3 regions of the Bradyrhizobium sp. RDI18 genome follow, and region 3 is predicted to be linked to each of the others. Evidence: predicted binding sites of a transcription regulator. Region 3 holds the regulator's gene; each other region holds the start of a gene.
The links. The regulator LexA, encoded in region 3, represses DNA repair genes until DNA is damaged. The targets are predictions, from matches to a motif close to TGTTCNNNNTGTGTTCNG.
Positions count from the first base shown of each region.

Region 1: the regulator LexA is predicted to act here: its motif matches at 4,314-4,331, upstream of recA (recombinase RecA).
Region 2: the regulator LexA is predicted to act here: its motif matches at 3,489-3,506, upstream of ACFXS9_RS34250 (YifB family Mg chelatase-like AAA ATPase).

Region 1 is NZ_JBICRN010000008.1:2,014,688-2,021,370, reverse strand. Features, by position in the region: gene ACFXS9_RS18875 (PilZ domain-containing protein) at 79-414, shown strand; gene ACFXS9_RS18870 (DUF6894 family protein) at 427-669, opposite strand; gene ACFXS9_RS18865 (hypothetical protein) at 883-1,062, opposite strand; gene ACFXS9_RS18860 (hypothetical protein) at 1,783-1,962, opposite strand; gene ACFXS9_RS18855 (hypothetical protein) at 2,668-2,910, opposite strand; gene ACFXS9_RS18850 (hypothetical protein) at 3,729-3,911, shown strand; gene recA (recombinase RecA) at 4,434-5,525, shown strand; gene ACFXS9_RS18840 (hypothetical protein) at 5,672-6,019, shown strand; gene gcvP (aminomethyl-transferring glycine dehydrogenase) at 6,121-6,683, opposite strand, start outside.
Region 2 is NZ_JBICRN010000008.1:5,202,965-5,209,647, forward strand. Features, by position in the region: gene gshB (glutathione synthase) at 1-805, shown strand, start outside; gene ACFXS9_RS34235 (hypothetical protein) at 1,063-1,887, shown strand; gene ACFXS9_RS34240 (MBL fold metallo-hydrolase) at 2,082-3,053, shown strand; gene ACFXS9_RS34245 (hypothetical protein) at 3,227-3,409, shown strand; gene ACFXS9_RS34250 (YifB family Mg chelatase-like AAA ATPase) at 3,557-5,095, shown strand; partial or broken gene ACFXS9_RS34255 (NapC/NirT family cytochrome c) at 5,115-5,552, shown strand; gene ACFXS9_RS34260 (hypothetical protein) at 6,502-6,683, shown strand, end outside.
Region 3 is NZ_JBICRN010000008.1:1,200,885-1,207,567, forward strand. Features, by position in the region: gene ACFXS9_RS14600 (HAD family hydrolase) at 1-512, shown strand, start outside; partial or broken gene glp (gephyrin-like molybdotransferase Glp) at 541-1,751, shown strand; gene lexA (transcriptional repressor LexA) at 1,960-2,661, shown strand; gene ACFXS9_RS14615 (hypothetical protein) at 2,889-3,311, shown strand; partial or broken gene ACFXS9_RS14620 (ComEC/Rec2 family competence protein) at 3,633-5,929, opposite strand; gene ACFXS9_RS14625 (hypothetical protein) at 6,513-6,683, shown strand, end outside.

The DNA.
Region 1 (6,683 bases), 810 kb from region 3:
GACTCCAGGATTTTTGCCTGATACCGATAACCCGGTATTCAGGTATTCCGCCTAGTGTTTCCCCGCACAGGAGAAATCATGGCGAGAGACCGCAAAGACCTTGGTGCCCGCAAGTTCGTTCGGGTCGACTTGCGCAAGCCGGGATTCCTGATTCCGGCGCCGGATGCTCCATGGATCGAGTGCTACATCCTCGACATTTCCGACAACGGCGCCTGTCTGGATGTGGGCGACCTCGCGGTTCCCAAGGTGTTCGGCCTTTCTCTCACTGCGGGCGGCGAGGTGCGGCGGGTATGCACACTAATCTGGCGCAGGGGCGAATCGGTCGGCGTCCGCTTCGTCTCCGGCCGGGAGCTGCGCAACGGCGTGGCGCCGCCAAGTGAACCCGATACCGCTTCCCGCAAGGCCCACGCCTAATCTATCGTCCGTTTAATCGGGATCCTGCAGCGTCTCGGCCACCAGGCGAATCCGGAAGATTGGCCTCCTGGATTCATCCAGCAATTCCATCTGCCACTCGGTGTTTTCAGGCAGCTTGCGGGAAACGTCCGCGATCATGTCGCCGCAGACCCCAGTCATTTCCTTCCACGCGGCGTGGTGATCGGGAAATTCCGCACCGTCATTGCTGACGCACGCATCCTCGCCATGTCGAACGCTGAAGAAAAAGATCGGCATGGCAAGCTGACCAAATGTCAAATGGGGCCGCCGTTGGCCCTGAGATCCCCCATTTGCCGGGGAGTGGATTCCTCGCATATCGAAAGATCAACCCCGGGTTTTTACGGGCCAAAGCACGTTGCCGGGCATATAGATCGGGTTATCGATCAGTCTAACCTAATGTAGTTGCAGGGAAACTTCTCCGGTGAAAGGCCTGCGAGAGCGGCCGCCGGGTTACTCCCGTTCGGCTTTTTTCAGTTCGCGATCAATCCGAAGCTGGACCCGCCGGATGGCAAGCAGATTGAGCCTGGCTTCGGTCTTGCCCGTGACGACCCTGTCGCCGATACGGAATTGCCATTTCCAGATGCCCGGAGCGACCGCCGTCACGGTGTATTCGACGCCCTTGTGGATCATAGAGAAATCCCGCTGCGGCTCCCGAGCGCTTCAAACCGGACCTCTGACTTAAAATTGCAATTGTTCTTGCCGCAGGCAATGCCTTTGCCGCGACGCGCACGGCCGAAATCCGCTCGCGGGGCTTCAAACCCCATGGGCGTCACCGAATTCCCTTGCCAAGCCTAATTTCCGCGGCGCGCAAAAAGCACTGCGCCGCGCAAGCGGAGTATGGTCGCTTGGCGGCGCAGGCCTATTCCCCGAGTGATGCAATGTCCCAGGCAAGAATTTTGTCGGGGGGGACATGAAAAAGGTTCAACGTGCCCGAGACAAATCTGCCCGGCGATTTGCACGCATAGGGGGCGCGGCCGCCCGGGGTGCCGGCTTCCTACTCCTGCCGCGATGGATAAGGCTGCCGCGGCGGATTATGGGTTCTCGACGGCGCGTCCGGCCGGACGGGCTGCGGCACCCTTGAGGGCTCCGGCGCGCGGCTGAGGTTCAGCAGCCAGGTCAGGAGATGGGCGCCATGGTGTTGAAGCGTCGGCAGGACGGGTTCGACGGCAAGGACGGTCACAGGGGCGGTCGTTTGTATCTGCATGCCGCTGGCATAGCGTGCAGCGCCTTGATGGACGGTTCAGATGGAGCCGCAAGCACGCTTAAAATTGTAGGCGACGTCACTGCGTCCCGATTTGCAGGGTCGGACAACGATGAGGCCGCCGGTTCGGCGGCCTCATCGCGCGAGAGCTAGCCTTCCGGCTGCTCTACATCAGGCGCCCGGGGGCTGGCGTCCGGCGCCTCTTCACTTCTGGCCCGAAGGTCGGCGGCCTTGTCGAGAAAGCCCGCGGCGATCTCCGGATCCGTCGTGGCCATTGCAAATTTGAGAAAGGTTGCGGCTTGTTCCGTGAGGTATTTCTTGCCCGGCACAATACTGGTTCCCCGTTACTACTCGTTACTACCCGTCACTACCTGCCGCACCCGCTGCAATTACGCACTGCGGCGAAATCCGTTCCGGGGAAAAGTGCAAAACTATACTTAAGTCGGGTGCGCTGACGCGGGATCGTGCGTTCGGACTTGTCTGGGGCGGGGCGCCGAAGGCGCCAGCCCCGCGAGGCTGGGTGGAGCGGTATCAGTCCTCGCCCAAAAGCTTCCCGGTTTCCTTATGGATGAAGTGAAGCCGGGTGCAGGCGAGGCACATACGAATTCGGCTCGCCCTCCGGCGCGGTCGCCGGAAGCCAATGCTGCACCTTCGTGCCCAGCCCGTGGGCATGCGAAAAGAATATGTCGGCCCGTCATGGGCGAGAGATATTCCGAGGCGGGGTGCCGGGTCACTTCCGTATGTTTGCGTAGTTGGGGGATCGTCCGGGCAGCGAAAGGCGACGAGTGGGGTGCCTCCCCGTCAGGACGCATAGGAGAGATGGGATCGGAGATCCCCCCGAAGTTCCGGTATTGGACACCGTGGTGTTACGGACTCCAAAAGTGGGTGTGGAAAACTCTATGCTTGATGTCGCCGGGGCTGCTTTTCATCCCGAACCAATTTGTACCGGCTGGGGGCCGCCGAAAGGCGGCCCTTTCAATTTGCGCGCGAGGTTTTGCGGCAAAAGGCCGCCAACAGAGGCGGCCTGTTGGGCGCTAACGGTAGCCCTTGCACTTTGTCTCTTCTTTATACTCGCCGTTGCGCTCCCACTTGCGTTCGATCTTGCAGGGGCCTCGGTAAAACTCCTGCTTGTACTCGCGTGCTTCGTTGTAGCTGCGGCCATAGTAGCCGCCGCGATCATGGCCCCAGCGGCCCTTACCGCTTTCGTCTTTCCATGGATCGGCCAATGCCGGACTGGCGAGCATCGTTACGCCGACAACCACTAAGGCCCATTTCATCGCCGTTCCTCCTCCGGGGTTCGGACAATGTAACTACGCGGGGGATAGATTGGTTCGAAGACAAAGGAGACCACCCCAAATTAAAGGGGCCACGAACCTGGCACTCGCGGTGCTGGCCGAAATAGGCCACTCGCCAATTCAAATCAGGCCCCCGAAAACCGACAATGTCGGAAGCTTGACAGACGGCACCGGAGTTGGGGTTTAATGCATGGCCAGGCGGCCAGGATGCCGCCCGTCCATAAAAAGGACGACCCCAGCCAATTGCTGCTCAGGGGGACGGCTGCATGGCGGACCAATCCCATGAGGTCCCGCAGGACCTTCGTATTCTCGTCCGTATTGTCTCGGCTTGCACACTAGGCCTGTGGGCATTTGCAGCAGGTTTGCTGATCGGGGTCTTTCTGTTTTCGTGATCAAGGGGGCCGGCGAAAGGGGGGCGGCGGTACTGGCCGAAACAGGCCACCCTCCGTTTCAAAGTGAGCCACTGTGAAAACGACAACGCCACCGAGCTGAATATTGCTCAGTGGCGGTGTTGCAAGGCTGGACATTGCAATCCCCCAGCAAGGGTATGTCTGCACACGTCGTGCCAAGGTTCAAAGGCCACTCGCAGAGTCCTTAGATTGGAACAAAAGCAGAGTGCGTCCCTTGAGTAGTCGGGTGCGTTCCGCCGACTGAGCGCTCCGACCTAGAACGGCCTCAGACGTCCCCGAGCTGGGGCCGTTTCTTTGGGCCACTCGGTGACGCCGGTCAGGCGCGCGACAGTCCGGATGCCGACGCGCTCGCAAAGGGTGGCAATGACTTCAATCTGCTTCGCGGGATAGGTGAAGATCATGGCCGGAGAGCGAGAACTTACGACCGGGCTGCTAGCTAAAGATGCCAGTTTTCGGCTGATCGTCACCGGCAACATCGGCGTGAAGGAGGTCGAGCGCCTGATTAAGAAGCTGGAACTCGATAAGGAAATCCTCGCCGATCAAGAAGATGAAAAGCCGAGATGCATGGAATGAAAGAGGCCGCCAACTGAGGCGGCCTTACTCAGGCGGTCGCAGTTCGCTCTTGATCAAATCCTGAATGTCTAACAACTGCATCGGATCAACGTGGTCGCATTTGACACATTGAAACTTGCCGATGCCGTCTTCTGCGACCAGCGAGTGCATAGGTTGGCCGCACTTCGGACAATCGGGACGCGAGAGGCTTTGGGTCATGACGCTCACCTTAAAGTCAGGCGGGAGCGCAACACTCTCAGTCACCGGTAGATGCCGGACGGGGCGGTGATAATGGAACTACATTCCCTTTGCGTTCGGGAGTCGAGAGAAATTGAGTTCCGCTATGTGGCATCTTCGAATTAGGCCACTGCCGGCCAAACTAGGCCACTGCGGATGGAAACAGGCCAGTACCCATCTTTCGAAAAGAACATATTGCGAACATAGAACAAAGGTGGTACATGGATTCCTACCGAAATCGAATCCAAAAAGCTGCTCACCGCCGTTTGTCCCGCTCGCGAATCCCCGCCATAAGGAGCACGTATTATGTCCGCCACTGCCCTGCGTATCGTTGAAGGATCCTCCATGGATAAGACCAAGGCCCTGTCTGCCGCGCTCTCCCAGATCGAGCGCCAGTTCGGCAAGGGCTCGGTGATGAAGCTGGGCAAGAACGACCGTTCGATGGATGTCGAGACGGTTTCCTCGGGCTCGCTCGGGCTCGACATTGCGCTCGGTGTCGGCGGGCTGCCGAAGGGGCGGGTGGTCGAAATCTACGGGCCGGAATCCTCCGGCAAGACCACGCTGGCGTTGCACACGGTGGCGGAAGGACAGAAGAAGGGCGGCATCTGCGCTTTCATCGACGCCGAACACGCGCTCGATCCGGTCTATGCCCGCAAGCTCGGCGTCAACATCGACGAGCTCCTGATCTCGCAGCCCGATACCGGCGAGCAGGCGCTGGAAATCTGCGACACGCTGGTGCGCTCCGGCGCGATCGACGTGCTGGTGGTCGATCTGGTGGCGGCCCTGGTGCCGAAGGCCGAACTCGAGGGCGAGATGGGCGATGCGCTGCCGGGGTTGCAGGCGCGGCTGATGAGCCAGGCGCTGCGCAAGCTCACCGCCTCGATCAACAAGTCCAACACCATGGTGATCTTCATCAACCAGATCCGCATGAAGATCGGCGTGATGTACGGCTCGCCTGAAACCACCACCGGCGGCAACGCGCTGAAATTTTACGCCTCCGTCCGCCTCGACATCCGGCGCATCGGCGCGATCAAGGAGCGCGACGAAGTGGTCGGCAACACCACCCGCGTCAAGGTGGTGAAGAACAAGCTGGCGCCGCCCTTCAAGCAGGTTGAATTCGACATCATGTATGGCGAGGGCGTCTCCAAGATGGGCGAGATCCTCGACCTTGGCGTCAAGGCCGGCATCGTCGAAAAGTCCGGCGCCTGGTTCTCCTATGACAGCCAGCGTCTCGGCCAGGGACGCGAGAACGCAAAAGCCTTCCTCAAGGCCAATCCCGACATGGTCGCCAAGATCGAGACAGCGATCCGCCAGAACTCCGGCCTGATCGCCGAGCAGATCTTGGCCGGTCCCGCCGAGCGCGACGCCGACGGCGAGGAGCCGGCAGACGACGAATAAGTTTTGAGAAACGCTTCAGGGGTTAAGGCCTGAAACGTGACGACGGGTGCTGCGGACGTTGAGTTGCCGACGTCCTCAGTGCCCGTTTTGTTTTATGATAGGAAGGCAGAGGTGACCAATTTGATGCTGCCGAGACTGAGTCTGTTGTGAGTTGGGATCAATCCGAGGTTGTTGCTGAGCGCCGAATTGTCATTGAGACGGCGAAGGGCGTGCTGTCTGGGAGCGTTTCCCCCGTGGAAGGGGCCAGGATCATTGCGAGGCGTCGCTTCAAGGCACGACTCGAGGACGATCCTGATATTTTGCCGTTTGTCGGAATCGATTCTGAAACCGAAGCTCTGCCGCTTGGCGGTGAACGAGCGCACTGGCAGGCACAGGCGCTCACCGACTTGCAAGACCTGATCGACGAATCCCAAGCTTGGGCGCGCACAGTCGGAGCCGCCCATTGTCAGAACCTTATGGCGCGATCTGCAAGCCTGCTGCGTTGGCCCGACTAACTCCGGCAGCAGGATGGGCATCGCTGCAGCGAAACCCATTGCGTCTATCACCGCAGGGCGGCGCGATGATGGTATCGCTTCGCTCCACTTGTCCTACGAAGCTACTCCGCGGCTTGCGCGTAATCCTCAACCGGCGGGCATGAGCACACCAGATTGCGGTCGCCGTAGACGTTGTCGACGCGACCGACCGGGCTCCAGTATTTGTCGGTGCGCGAGATGCCATCGGGGAAACAACCGGTGGCGCGGCTGTAGGGGCGGTTCCATGCATCATCGACAATGTCGTGCACGGTGTGCGGGGCGTGGCGCAAGGGCGAGGCTTCGACCTTCCAGCGGCCGATCTCGATCTCCGTGATCTCGCTTCGGATCGCAATCATCGCGTCGCAGAACCGATCCAGTTCCGCCTTCGATTCCGATTCGGTCGGCTCGATCATCAGCGTGCCCGGCACCGGGAAACTCATGGTCGGCGCGTGGAAGCCGTAGTCGATCAGGCGCTTTGCGATGTCATCGACGGTGACGCCGCTCGTCGTCTTCAGCGGCCGCGGATCGACGATGCATTCATGCGCGACGCGTCCCTTGGCGTTCTTGTAGAGCACCGGGAAATGCGGATCGAGCCGGCTGGCGATGTAGTTGGCGTTGAGGATCGCCATTTCAGTGGCGCGCGTCA
Region 2 (6,683 bases), 4.0 Mb from region 3:
CGAGGAGCTGGTGGCGCCGGTGCAGCACCTCACCGTGCGCGACGAGGTCGGCGATCACTTTACGTTGGGAGAGCCGAAGCGCGAGCCGCTCGAAGCCTTCGACGTCATCCTGTTGCGGCAGGAGCCGCCATTCGATATCGCCTACATCACCTCGACGCATTTGCTGGAACGAATCCATCCCAGGACGCTGGTCGTCAACGATCCCGCCAGCGTGCGCAACGCGCCGGAAAAGATGTTCGTGCTGAACTTTCCGCAGCTAATGCCGCCGACGCTGATCTCGCGCGACCTCGATGAAATCAATTCGTTCCGCGATGAGCATGGCGCGGTCGTCATGAAGCCGCTGCACGGCCATGGCGGTGCCGCCGTGTTTCGCGTCATGCCGCAGGACATGAATTTCGGCTCGCTGTTCGACATGTTTTCCGTCACCTTCAGGGAGCCCTGGGTGATCCAGCGCTTCCTCCCCGAGGTCAAACACGGCGACAAGCGCATCATCCTGGTCGACGGCAAGTTCGCCGGTGCCGTCAACCGCGTGCCGGCCCCCGACGACCTCCGCTCCAACATGGTGCGCGGCGGCGCAGCGCAGGCGACCGACCTTACCCCGCGCGAGCGCGAGATTTGCGACACGCTGGGCCCGGACTTGCGCGAACGCGGCCTGCTGTTCGTCGGCATCGATGTGATCGACGGCAACCTCACCGAGATCAACGTGACCTGCCCCACGGGCATCCGCGCGATCCAGCGTCTCAACGGCCCGGATGTCGCGGCAAAAATCTGGGATACCATCGAGAAGAAGCGCACCGGGAAATAATTTCCCCCTCGCGCGAGCAACATTCGCAGCGGATGAATTGCGCGCCTCCCGCCGGCGATTGGAACCGAGGAGGAGAGCCACGGCACCGTTCTGCTACGCCGCCGGGAGTGGCCCGCTGGATTGCAGGACGCTATCGCCATGTGATCCCATATTCTATTCTACCATCATGCGGCCATTCTTTGGGCAAGACTGCACGGAGCGCTGCCGGATGCTCGGCCGGCCAGCTTCGGATGACATTGGACGGAAAGGAAACGCCAATGAACTCCACACCGAAAGAAACTGAACCCCACGATGCCCTGAGCGCGCGCGCCGATGAGAGGCTCGCGCAGGCCCACGAACAGATGAAACGCGCGGATGAGCAACTCGCGCGTTTGACTGAACAGGTTGCAAAAATGGAGCGCGATACTGCGCATCCGCCATCGTCGCTACCTGCCCCGCAGTCACCGGAAAAAAGGCCGGCGCTCCGCACCCTAGCCGCCTTGCCCCTGGCAGCGTGCATCATTGTCGCTGCGCTGGTTTTGCAGTCGTCCTATAGTGGCGGAGCCAAGCAGGTTGTCGCTTGGTGGGCGCCGCAGCCCGTTTCAACGCCATCATTGCCACCGGAAGATCCGCCATCGCCCGCGCAGCCTGCTCCATCTACCGTTGAGGTGGCCGCGGCGGAGGCAGCATCACCACTGCAAGTATCGCCACCGCAAGTATCGCCACCGCAAGCACCGACCTTGGCTCAGGGCGCACCGCCGCAAGGCGCCTCGCCGCCAACGACCGCCGCGCCCCCCGAACAGACACAGTTGCTGCAAAGGATCGCGCGCGACCTCGCGAACCTGGAGCGAACCATCGAACAGCTCAAGGCGAACCAGCAACAAATGGCCAGCGACAATTCAAAAGCCATTACGGAGCTCAAGGCGAGCCAGGAAGAGATGAAACGCACGCTCGCGAAGGTTTCCGAGCAGAACCCGCCCAAGGCATCTCCGCCTCCGACGCGGCCGGATCCGACCTTCCGCAAGCCCGAACGGTCGCCGCCGCAAGCAAGATCGCGGCCTCGATACCCAAGGGAGTGGATGTACGACGACTACGATTGGTAGCCGTCGATGCTGATCTTTCGAAATCTGTCCTGCAACATTGCTGCGACGCGATGCGGTGCGCCATCGTCATTTTCGCATCTCTGTCGTGCCTCCTCATCCCACTTGCCAATGTCGGGAAGCGGGAGCAGCCTGCAGGCACGGATGACTTCGTCCGGGCACGTACTGCAATCAATAAAATTAGTGGAGGAAGACGCATGACCACGAATCTTTCGCGACGGTCTTTGCTTGCGCTCGGCGCCGGGTTCGGCGCGACAACGATGCTCGGCGGCAGCGCTCTGGCCAAGGCGCCAAAACTCGGCACGCAGACGCCCTACTGGCACCGCTTCATGCTCGGCGACGCCGAAGTCACCGTCGTCTCGGACGGCCCGCTGCCGCTCGGCGATCCCTCCGGCACGTTTACCGGCGTGCCGAAGGAGGAAGTGAAGAAGATGCTGTCCGACAACTTCCTCAATCCTGATAACGTCGTGCTCGAACAGAACTCGCCGATCGTGAACACCGGCGACAAGTTGATCCTGTTCGATACCGGCATGGGCACGTCAAAAGCGTTTGGTACGACCACCGGCCAGCAGCAGAAGAACATGATGGCGGCCGGCATCAAGCCTGGAGACATCGACGCCGTGGTGTGCTCGCATGCCCATATCGATCACATCGGCGGCCTGGTCGGCGCCGACGACAAGCCGCTATTCCCGAACGCGCAGGTCTACATCGCCCAGAGCGATTTCGATTTCTGGACCGATGAAGGCAAGCTCGGCAGTCCGTTGAAGGATTTTATCATCCACGCCCGCAAGAACCTGATCCCGGTGCGCGACCGCATCGTCTTCATCAAGGACAACCAGGAATTCCTGCCCGGCGTCACCGCGCTCGCAGCGCCCGGCCACACCGTCGGCCACACCATCTTCATGGTCAGTTCGAAGGGCAAATCCTTCTGCTTCCTCGGCGACCTCTCGCATCACGCGGTGCTGCTGTTGGAGAAGCCACGGATGGAATTCGCCTACGACAGCGACCCAAAGCAGGCGGCCGCCTCGCGGGTGAAGATGCTGGACATGCTCGCCGCCCAGAAGATCCCGGTTATGTCCTATCACTTCGCCTGGCCCGGCTACGGCCACGTCGCCAGGAACGGCGATGGTTTTAGGTATTATCCCGAGCCGATGAACATGCAGCTCTGAGTCGGGAAGCATTCTCCGGGGCGGCGGGTCCGCCCCGGAAAGTCGCCCAGCCAGCACGCGGCGGCGATTGCGGCGGGAAGCTGAATTGAGCTCCCCCGCGTACCTTAGGAACCATCGCGCTTCGCCGAAATTGGTCTTCTTCAGCGCTTGGCAGCCAGTTTGGAGGCCGGCAAATGACCAAGGATATGGTAGCTATCGGAGCCGGAATGCTCGTCGTCTGCCTCGCTGCGTGGAGCGTCCGGGGTAACCCCGAGAATGAGAGCCCTGCAAAGACAGAGGCGGTGCGCGTTCTCGCCGACGATCCGGCGCTGAGGCTTGTCTCTGAGCACAGCCCATACATGCGAACGGAGCGCTAGCGCGGGTCGAAACGTCGACAATCGGTTGAGCACCGGTATGTCGATGCAGGATGTGCGCTGACAGGCCCTAGGCGCACAATGTTCCCCAAATGTTCTTGACTTGCTCTTCGGTTCCCCGCTACCTTCGATTGCGTCGCGGGGGGCAGCATGGTTGCGCGGGTATCTACTGTAGCTTTTGAGGGGATCGAGGCCCGCGCGGTCGACGTGCAGGTGCAGGTCGCGCCTGGGCTGCCGGCGTTTGCGATTGTGGGGTTGCCCGACAAGGCGGTGTCGGAGGCGCGCGAGCGGGTGCGCTCGGCGCTGATCGCCTCGGGGCTGGCCCTGCCGGCGCGGCGGATCATCGTCAATCTCGCGCCGGCCGATCTGCCGAAGGAAGGCAGCCATTACGATCTGCCGATCGCGCTCGGCCTGATGGCGGCGATCGGCGCGATCCCGCCGGATGCGCTCAACGGCTTTACTGTGCTCGGCGAACTCGGGCTCGATGGCTCGATTGCGCCCGTTGCAGGCGTGCTGCCGGCCGCGATCGGCGCGAACGCGCGCGAGGAAGGACTGATCTGTCCTGCGGCGTGCGGCTCCGAAGCGGCCTGGGCGAGCCCGGACATCCAGATCATCGCGGCCAAATCGCTGATCCAGATCGCCAATCATTTTAAAGGCACGCAGGTGCTGTCGCGGCCGCAGCCGAAAGTGCACGAGCCGGAAGCGACGCATCTGGACTTACGCGATATCAAGGGCCAGGAGAGCGCCAAGCGTGCGCTGGAGATCGCGGCGGCCGGCGGACATCATTTGCTGATGATCGGCTCGCCCGGTGCGGGCAAGTCGATCCTGGCGGCGCGGCTGCCTTCGATCCTGCCGCCGCTGTCGCCATCCGAACTTTTGGAAGTGTCGATGATCGCCTCCGTCGCCGGCGAAATCCGCGACGGCGCACTGACGGCGCGGCGGCCGTTCCGCGCACCGCATCATTCCGCCAGCATGGCTGCGCTGACCGGCGGCGGCCTGCGCGCAAAACCTGGCGAGATTTCGCTGGCGCATCAGGGCGTGCTGTTCCTCGACGAACTGCCCGAGTTCGATCCGCGCGTGCTCGACTCGCTGCGCCAGCCGCTGGAGAACGGCGAGGTCTCGGTGTCCCGCGCCAACCACCGCGTCACCTACCCCGCGCGCTTCATGCTGGTTGCGGCGATGAATCCCTGCCGTTGTGGCCAGGCCTATGATCCCGGCTATTCCTGCAGGCGCGCACCGGTCGACCGCTGCACCGCGGATTACCAGATGCGCATCTCCGGCCCGCTGATGGATCGCATCGACCTGCGGATCGAGGTGCCGGCGGTCACCGCCGCCGACCTGATCCTGCCGCCGCCTTCCGAAGGCGCAGCCGAAGTCGCAGCCCGCGTCGCCGCGGCGCGCGACATCCAGCTCGCGCGCTATGCAGCGGCCGGCATGCCGCATATCCGCACCAATGCCGAAGCGCCGGCTTCGCTGCTGGAAACGATCGCGCAGCCGGATGCACAAGGCCAAAAACTTTTACGCGACGCCGCCGAAACCATGAAGCTGACTGCGCGCGGCTACCACCGCGTACTGCGCGTCGCGCGCACGCTCGCCGACCTCGATCGTGCGGAAAAGATCGGCCGGCTGCATCTGGCCGAAGCACTGTCCTATCGTGCGCTGGCGGAGGATTTGCGAAGGGCGGCGTAGTGCATCGCCCCGCATTTCTCGGGCCAGTTGTCCCGACTGCCACGTCCCGCACGACTGGACCGACAAGATCGCGCGCAAGATGCAGGCCTCGAAGGAGGTCTGGGGCAAGATCTTCGGCACTATCGACACCAGGCAGAAGTTTTTGGATCACCGGCTCGAGCCCGCCAAGCACGAATGGGCGAGACTGAAGGCGAGTGATTCCCTGGAATGTCGCAACTGCCATTTCGCCGTCGCGATGGATTTCACCAAGCAGACGCGGCGGGCTGCGGACATCCACGGCAAATTTCCCGTCACCGGCGAGAAGACCTGTATCGATTGCCATAAAGGCATCGCGCACGAATTGCCCGACATGACCGGCATCAAGCCGAGCTGGAGAGCACCGCCGGAGTTGAGGGACCGTCAGAGGTTTCGGGCAATCCGCGGGACGAACTTGCACGGTACCTCGCCGTCACCGTAGCCGAACAATAACGTGCGGCCGGGCACAGCCGACGTGATAATCTCGACATCGCTAAGTTGGCGCCGGTCGACTGATTTGCCGCGCGCGCAGGCAAAAGTTCAATGCGCGGCTGCGACCCATCGGCACGACGGGCAAATCACTTCTGATTTTCCGAAATCGTGTCAAGCCCGGCAATCAAAAATATTTCGCTTAACTTGTCACGCAAATCAGATGCATAACTCCGCCCGTCTCACCCGATGGAGGGGCGCTCGCGATCGTCACGAACGTGCGGTGAGATGCGATGGACGCTGATGGCGCGCGAGACGTACGCGCCGGAAGCGTACGGCGAAGTCGTGTGGTTCGGGCGCCGCGGTGCTGGCGTTAAGTTGGCGGGAAGTGTCCCGCCGGCGACGGAGGCAATAAAGCCGTTCTCCGGGAAGAGCACGAAGTAAGCCGTAAAGCCATTGCGCAGGGAAGGCCGGGATGCTCCCGCTGTACCTGTATGCTCGTGTGCATTTTCTTTATGCGCAAGCAGCACACGAGACCGCGGGTGCGGCGCGCACCCGGTCTTCCCTGCGCCCTCTATTTGGAGAGGGCGGAAGTGAATAGCAAACCTCGGGCGCAATGCGTCGCGAGATCGCCGACCCACACTCAATTGTCACCGCCCGGCTTGACCGGTTGAATCCGCCCAGTATTCCAGAGGCAGCAGTGATTGAACCGAGAAGCCGCGGCGTACTGGATCCCCCGCTGGAGCCTGTCATCGGGCTCGCCGAAGGCGAGACCCGGTGGCGGGGAACGACAGTGGTGTGTGCGGCGCACATCGTCATCGCTGGCGTACGAAATCCCCTCGCCTCACGGATGCTGCCGCCAGAAAGGACAACCCGCGTCAACACTGCGGTAACTAGTTTCCTTTACGCTCTGCCAACCATAAGTCCCATGTCGCGGACTTATGGTGAGCGAGTAGCGTGTCATGTTGCGTTTGAAGATTCTGGCCTCGGTGATTCCGCTGGCAATTATCGCCCTGTTCGCGCGCGACGAATTTTTGGCCGGTCCGCGGCCGTGCATCGAAATATCAGGCACCTCCGTCCAGATCGCCGCCCTCTCCTGGCAGGCGCACCGGCACGTCAGCTTCACCAGCGATCCTGGCCGCGC
Region 3 (6,683 bases):
GCGCGCCTGCCGACCTCGCCGGACGCTTTGTGGTGGACGACAGTTTCAAGCACCACGAGACCGGCCGGATCGACGATGCGGCGTTCTTTGCGAGCCTGCGCCAGTCGCTCGGCATCGGCATCACCGACGCGCAGTTCCTGGAAGGCTGGAACGCGATCTTCACCGGCGAGATGCCCGGAATTTCGCCGCTGCTGGCGCGTGCAGCAAAACGCTTGCCGCTCTATGCTTTTTCCAACACCAATCCGGCCCATGTCACGCATTTTTCGCAGGCCTATGCGGATGTGCTCGGCCATTTCCGCCAGATATTCCTGTCCTCCAGCATCGGTTTGCGCAAACCCGACGCCGAAGCCTATGATCATGTGGTAAGAGCGATCGGCGTGCCGGCGTCGCGGATCCTGTTCTTCGACGACTCGGCTGCCAATATCGAAGGTGCCCGGGCGCGCGGCCTTTCTGCCATCCACGTGACATCGACGGATGACGTGGCGAGGGCACTGACCGCACTTGGAATTTAAGCACTTGGAATTTGAGGGAGGTCTGCCCGTGGCGTTGATGCCGGTTGCCGATGCATTGTCTGCCATCCTTGCGGGCGCCGATCCCCTGCCCGAAGAATTGGTGGCGCTCGATGACGCGCATCACCGCATTCTCGCACGCGACGTCGCAGCAAAGCGGACGCAGCCGCCGCAGGCGATGTCGGCGATGGACGGCTATGCGGTGCGCGCGGCTGACGCCGCCGATGTCAGCGCACGGCTGAAGGTGATCGGCGAGGTCGCCGCCGGCCGCCCGTTCGAGCGGAAGGTCGGCAAAGGCGAAGCGGTGCGGATCTTTACCGGCGGCGTGATCCCCGATGGCGCCGACGCTGTCATCATCCAGGAAGACACTGGCGTCGACGGCGATCATATCACCATCACGGAAGCAGCCGTTCCGGGGCGGCATATCCGCGCCGCGGGCGTTGATTTCCGCGAAGGCGACGTCCTCCTCAAACGCGGGCGCCGCCTCACCGACCGCGACCTCTCGCTCGCCGCCGGCATGAACTACCCGGAGCTTGCGGTGCACCGCCGCCCGAAGGTTGCGATGCTGGCGACCGGTGACGAACTGGTGATGCCGGGTGCAACCCCCAGCCCCGGCCAGATCGTCTATTCCAACGGCTACAGCTTGCGGGCGCTGGCGCGGGCCGAGGGGGCAGAAATCATCGACCTCGGGATCGCCGCCGACACCGTTGCCGCGACCACGGAAGGCATCCGCCGTGCCCGCAAGGCCGACGCGGACATCCTGATCACCCTGGGCGGCGCTTCGGTCGGCGACCACGACCTCGTCAAGCGGTCGCTGGAGGCCGAGGGCGTCGCCATGGCGTTCTGGCGGATCGCGATGCGGCCGGGCAAGCCGATGATGCATGGCAGGCTGGAGGCGATGCGGGTGATCGGCTTGCCCGGCAATCCCGTCTCCTCCTATGTCTGCGGCTTCCTGTTTCTGGTGCCGCTGATTCGCGCTCTATCGGGCCGCGATACCATCCATCACCCGCGCGAAAACGCCCTGCTCGGCCGCGATCTCGCCGCCAACGACCAGCGCGAAGACTATCTTCGCGCCAGCCTCGAAGCGCGCGACGACGGCACGCTGGTTGCCGTGCCGGTGAACCATCAGGACTCGTCGCTATCAGGAATCTCGCTGCGGCACGTGCACTTGTGATACGTCCGCCGTTCGCGCCGGCTGCCGCAAAGGGATCGCGTTGCGAGCTGCTCCGGCTGCCGGAATGACGCCGGAACGGCGCTCCAACAGCGCCTTGGTGCCGGAACCGCAATGCGTTCACCTGAAATTAAGTGGTTGCGGAACACATATCGAACATATAGTGTCCGTTCATGATTTGTTTCGACTGCTAGTGTCCTTGATTGAGAGTTTGGGGACTCCACGATCTGGGCTCTGAAGATTCGGAACGAGACGAAGCCAACCGGGGGATTGCTCGCGATGCTTACGCGCAAACAGTATGAACTTCTGCGTTTCATCAATGAACGGCTGAAAGAGGCCGGCGTGCCGCCCTCCTTCGACGAGATGAAGGACGCGCTCGATCTGCGCTCCAAATCTGGAATCCACCGCCTCATCACCGCACTGGAGGAGCGGGGCTTCATCCGCCGCCTGCCCAACCGCGCCCGCGCCATCGAAGTCATCAAGCTGCCCGAGCTCGCAGCCGCCGCCAACAGCCGCCGCGGCTTCACGCCGAGCGTCATCGAGGGTACGCTCGGCAAACGCACGGTGAGCGCGCCGGCCGCCGAGGACGACGGCAATCGGCCGGTCGCCGTGCCTGTCATGGGCCGGATCGCCGCCGGTACGCCGATCGAGGCGCTGCAGACCCGCAGCCACACCATCAGCGTACCGCCTGATATGCTCGGCTCCGGCGAACATTACGCGCTCGAAGTGCGCGGCGATTCCATGGTGGACGCCGGCATTCTCGACGGTGACATGGCGCTGATCCAACGCAACGAGACCGCCGACACCGGCGATATCGTCGTGGCGCTGATCGACGAGGAGGAAGCGACGCTAAAGCGCTTCCGCCGCCGCGGCGCCTCGATCGCGCTCGAGCCCGCCAACACTGCCTATGAAGTCCGCATCCTGCCACCGAACCGGGTCCGGATTCAGGGCAAGCTGATCGGGCTCTACCGCAAATACTGACCCGTTATGCCGTCCGGGCCGTGACGGAAAAGAGCCCCGGCCCGCGGCCGGGGTTTTTTGTTGTGCGTTTGGAACCAACGAGCGTTAGCGCGTTTGTGAATGTGGCGCATTGCGCCAGTCGCAGAATTGCCCAGAAACGAGAGAAGGCTCTGCGCCATGTCCACTCTGATAGAGGCCTGTGCCTCTTCTAGACACAGGTCAGCTATCTCAAACGAGGGAGCCATCCGATGTGTGACTATAGCCTGCATGCTGTGGCTACGCGGCCTGCCGTGGTCGGCGAAACGCTGATCACCACGACGTTCCGCGGTACATCGACCCGCGGCTTTGCGTCGGAACGCGAGCCTGCAGTGGCGGTCTGCATGCTTCCCGGCACCGAACTGGCGTTCGCTGAGGACGTCAAATACGACAACCGGTGGATCTGGACTCGAACCACCGACTGGCGGGTCGGCAAGTTCAATCAAATCGACCCCCATATTTCCGACCGTCACCATGACGCGATCGAATTTCCCGACGGAAGCCATGTGCTGGTGACGCAGCTTTGCGAAGGCCAGCGCGCGACCGTGCTGCAATTGCCGGTGGTCCAGACCGGCGGCGAACGCGCCCCGAAGGTAACGGAAGCGCCTCCGGCCGAATCGATCGTGACCGGATAAACGCCCACGCTCATATGATCCGCCGGTCCAGGCCGGCGGATCATGGGGGTACATTTTTCAGAACGCGGCACCGCAGGGGGCAGTCGGTGGTCAACAAGGTAACGTGGCAAAAGGCCGGGCGCGTCACTGAGCCCGGGCGGTACATGTTCAGGTACGGCTGGCTCACCATCACGGCCGAAGATCTCGCAATCTGGCAGCAATTCCCCGACGCGTCGTTCACGCTGGTCGCTCTGCCGTCGGCGCCCGACGCGCCCGAGGAATTCCATCTCGGCGCGTTCGAAATTCCAGCCAAACCCACGGTCGACGAGCACTGACGCCCGTCTACTCCTCCGCCTGAAGGTCTGCCTCAGCCGGCGTGGCATCGACGCTGCGCGGTGGCACGACGCGCGGCGCAAGCACGGTGGTGTCGGCCGCGCTCTCGTCAGCCGTAGCCGGCGACCATGGGCGGTCGATCCCCTCGGCTTGACTGCCTCGACGACAAATCCCTCGCGGCTACGCCGCAGCGCCATGGCACCCTGGCGCCGCAACCGTTCGGAATCGATAATCGAAGCCGCGCATGATGCGGGCGCCTGCCGCAGCGTCACAATGATTGCCGCGCGCTCGCAATCGTCCGAAAATGCCTCGGGCCTGAGCGCCTGCGCGACCAGGCCGCCGCCGACGGATTGCACCACGCAGCCAAGATCGTCGCATGAGACGCCTGACGTGAGCGAGGCGTCAGCCGCGGTTCGCGCGTCCGCATCCGCCGCCAGCCACTCCTTCAGGAGGAAGACGTCGCGAGACCCCTTGGCCGCGTGCATCAAATGCAGCCGGCCATCCTGGCCGCGCACCCCGACATTGCGTCCGTCGGCGGAAATCAGGATATCGGGCTGCGGCACCCTCGCCGCCCACAGCGCCGCTGACAGTACCAGCGCCGCACCCGACCACCGCAGCGGCGTGCGCAACAGGCCGAGCAGGACAATGCCGAGGCTCGCCGCAATCAGCGGGCCGATGCCGAACGCCGGCACCCGGCCGACCGCGCCGGGTAACGCCGCGACCCATTGCGTCACCGCAATCATCCAGTCGATACCTACGCCCATGATCGCCCAGAACAGCCGATCGAAGCCGAACGGCATCGCGGCGAGGCCGAGCAAACCCGCCGGCATCACCAGCGCGGAGACCACCGGCATCGCCGCGAGGTTGGCCAGCACGCCGTAAGGCGTGACCCGGTGAAAGTGAAAGGCGGCGTAAGGCATGGTCGCAAGCCCCGCTACCAGTGAGGCCAGCAACAGCATGGTGACTTCGCGGCCGCCCCACAGCGCCACGCGCGCCGTTGCGGTATGATCCGCCGTCGCGAACAGGCGCGGCATGCCGATCTGCACCAGCGCCACCAGCCCCAACGTCGCCGCAAACGACATCTGGAAACTCGGATGTACCAGCGCTTCCGGCGCGACCGTGAGCACGATCAGGGCGGCGACCGCGAGCGTGCGAAACGTGATCGCGCGGCGGTCGACAATGACGGCGATCAGCACCACGGCAGTCATGAAGAACGATCTCTGCGTCGCGACCTCGGCGCCCGACAGCAGCAAATAGAACGCAGCGGCAACGAGGGCCGCCGCCGCCGACCACTTCTTGATGGGCTGGCCGACCGTGAGCACGGGAAACAGCGCCAACAGCGCCCGGACCGCGAAAAACACGACGCCGGCGACAACGGCCATGTGGTAGCCGGAGATCGACAGCACATGGCCGAGACCGGAGATGAACATCGCGTCGTTCACCGGTGGCGAGATCGCATCGCGCCGCCCGGTCAACAGAGCGGTCGCAATCGCGCGCTTGTCGCCTTCCAGTGTGGTCCTGATCCGCGCATCGATCGTATCGCGCAGGCCTTGCATCACGGCCGAATAGCGCAGGCGGAGCCCGCCACCCGCGGCTGGCGGCTCGGTGGTCTTGATAGCGCCCATCACGAAACCCGAGGCCCCGATGCCGGCGAAAAACATGTCGCGGCTGAAATCGTAACTGCCCGGCCGCACCGGCGAAAGCGGCGGCAATAGCCGCGCCTTCAATTCAACGAAGCTGCCGACCGGCGGGGCCGTACCCTTCCTTACCGAGAGCCGTACGCGCTCCAGCTTCGTCGTTCCGCGCGCGCTTTCCATGGTGACGACGCGAAGGACAAAACGGTCGGTGCGCTCGCGAATGTCGCGCGTCTCGACAAAACCCGTCAGCGACACCGAAAACATCGGCCGCGCCAGCACGCCATGCGCGATCCGCGCGGTCTTCCAGGTCGCTATCGCGAAGCCCGCGGCGACCGCCGCGATCATCACCGCAGCGGGAAAGAATTTCTGCCGCCGCAACAGCACCGCCACCGCGCACAGCGCGATCGCCACAATGGCAGCCACCGACAGCACCGGCTCATGATCGGCGGCGAAGTAAAACGCAATGCCGGTACCGAATGCGACCGGCACCCAGGGCAGCAACCGGCCGGCACCCGCTTCGGCGCGTGCCCATGTACGCAGGGTCTCGATCAGGGGCGGCCAGAACGCGGGACGCGACGGCAAAATGCCGCCGACCGGCGCCGCAGCGCGCGGCGGCCAGGTGCCGGCATAGCCCCGTTTTCGGCCCGACGTGTCGCCCTGCTCCGCCACCGAGCCCTACACCTTACGATCTCGTGGAGACCGCAAGACTACCGGACGCTGTATTCAGCCCGCTAGCGGAACGGAAGCAGAAACCTGAAGAAATGCACGCCGGCTGGGGTTACAATCGAACGCTATGGATTGAACCGGAATCAGGACAAAGAAGCGACATGAAGCTTGCGGCCAGCCTTTTATCTGCGGTGATCTTGATCACCTCTCACGCCAATGCCGCCACTCCGGAGCAATGTCGCTTCATCGAGGCGAGGGCCGCGCGCGAAGCCTGCTATCAGCGCCAGGAGATCGCACGTGCTGCCCGGCAAAAAGGCGAACGAGGCCCGGCAGGCCGAGCAGCAAAAGCCCTACGAGCCCATGACGGCGGAGGACGCCCAGCTCGCAAAGTCCCTGCGCAGTATTTGCCGGGGTTGCTAGGCGGCCGGCGCCACGTTCCAATCCCGCCAGCTCACCGCCCGGAAACCGCTCTTGCAAGTGCGCCGCAGCAGGATGCACACTGTGCGCGCATGACCAGGTGTCAACGTCTACGGCTCTCAGCTCGACTGGAATTCACAGTTGCGCTCAACAAGAGGAGCATGACCCCATGCGAGAAACCGAAATCCACGACTATGCACGGCAGTTGCTGGAAGCGCATGGCCCCAAGGCCATCGCGGAAGCGGCCCAGAACGCCATCGAACTCGAGGCAAAAGGCGAGGCCGAACTGGCCAGAACCTGGCGGCATATCGAAGACGCGATGAAGCTCATGCGCGGGCCG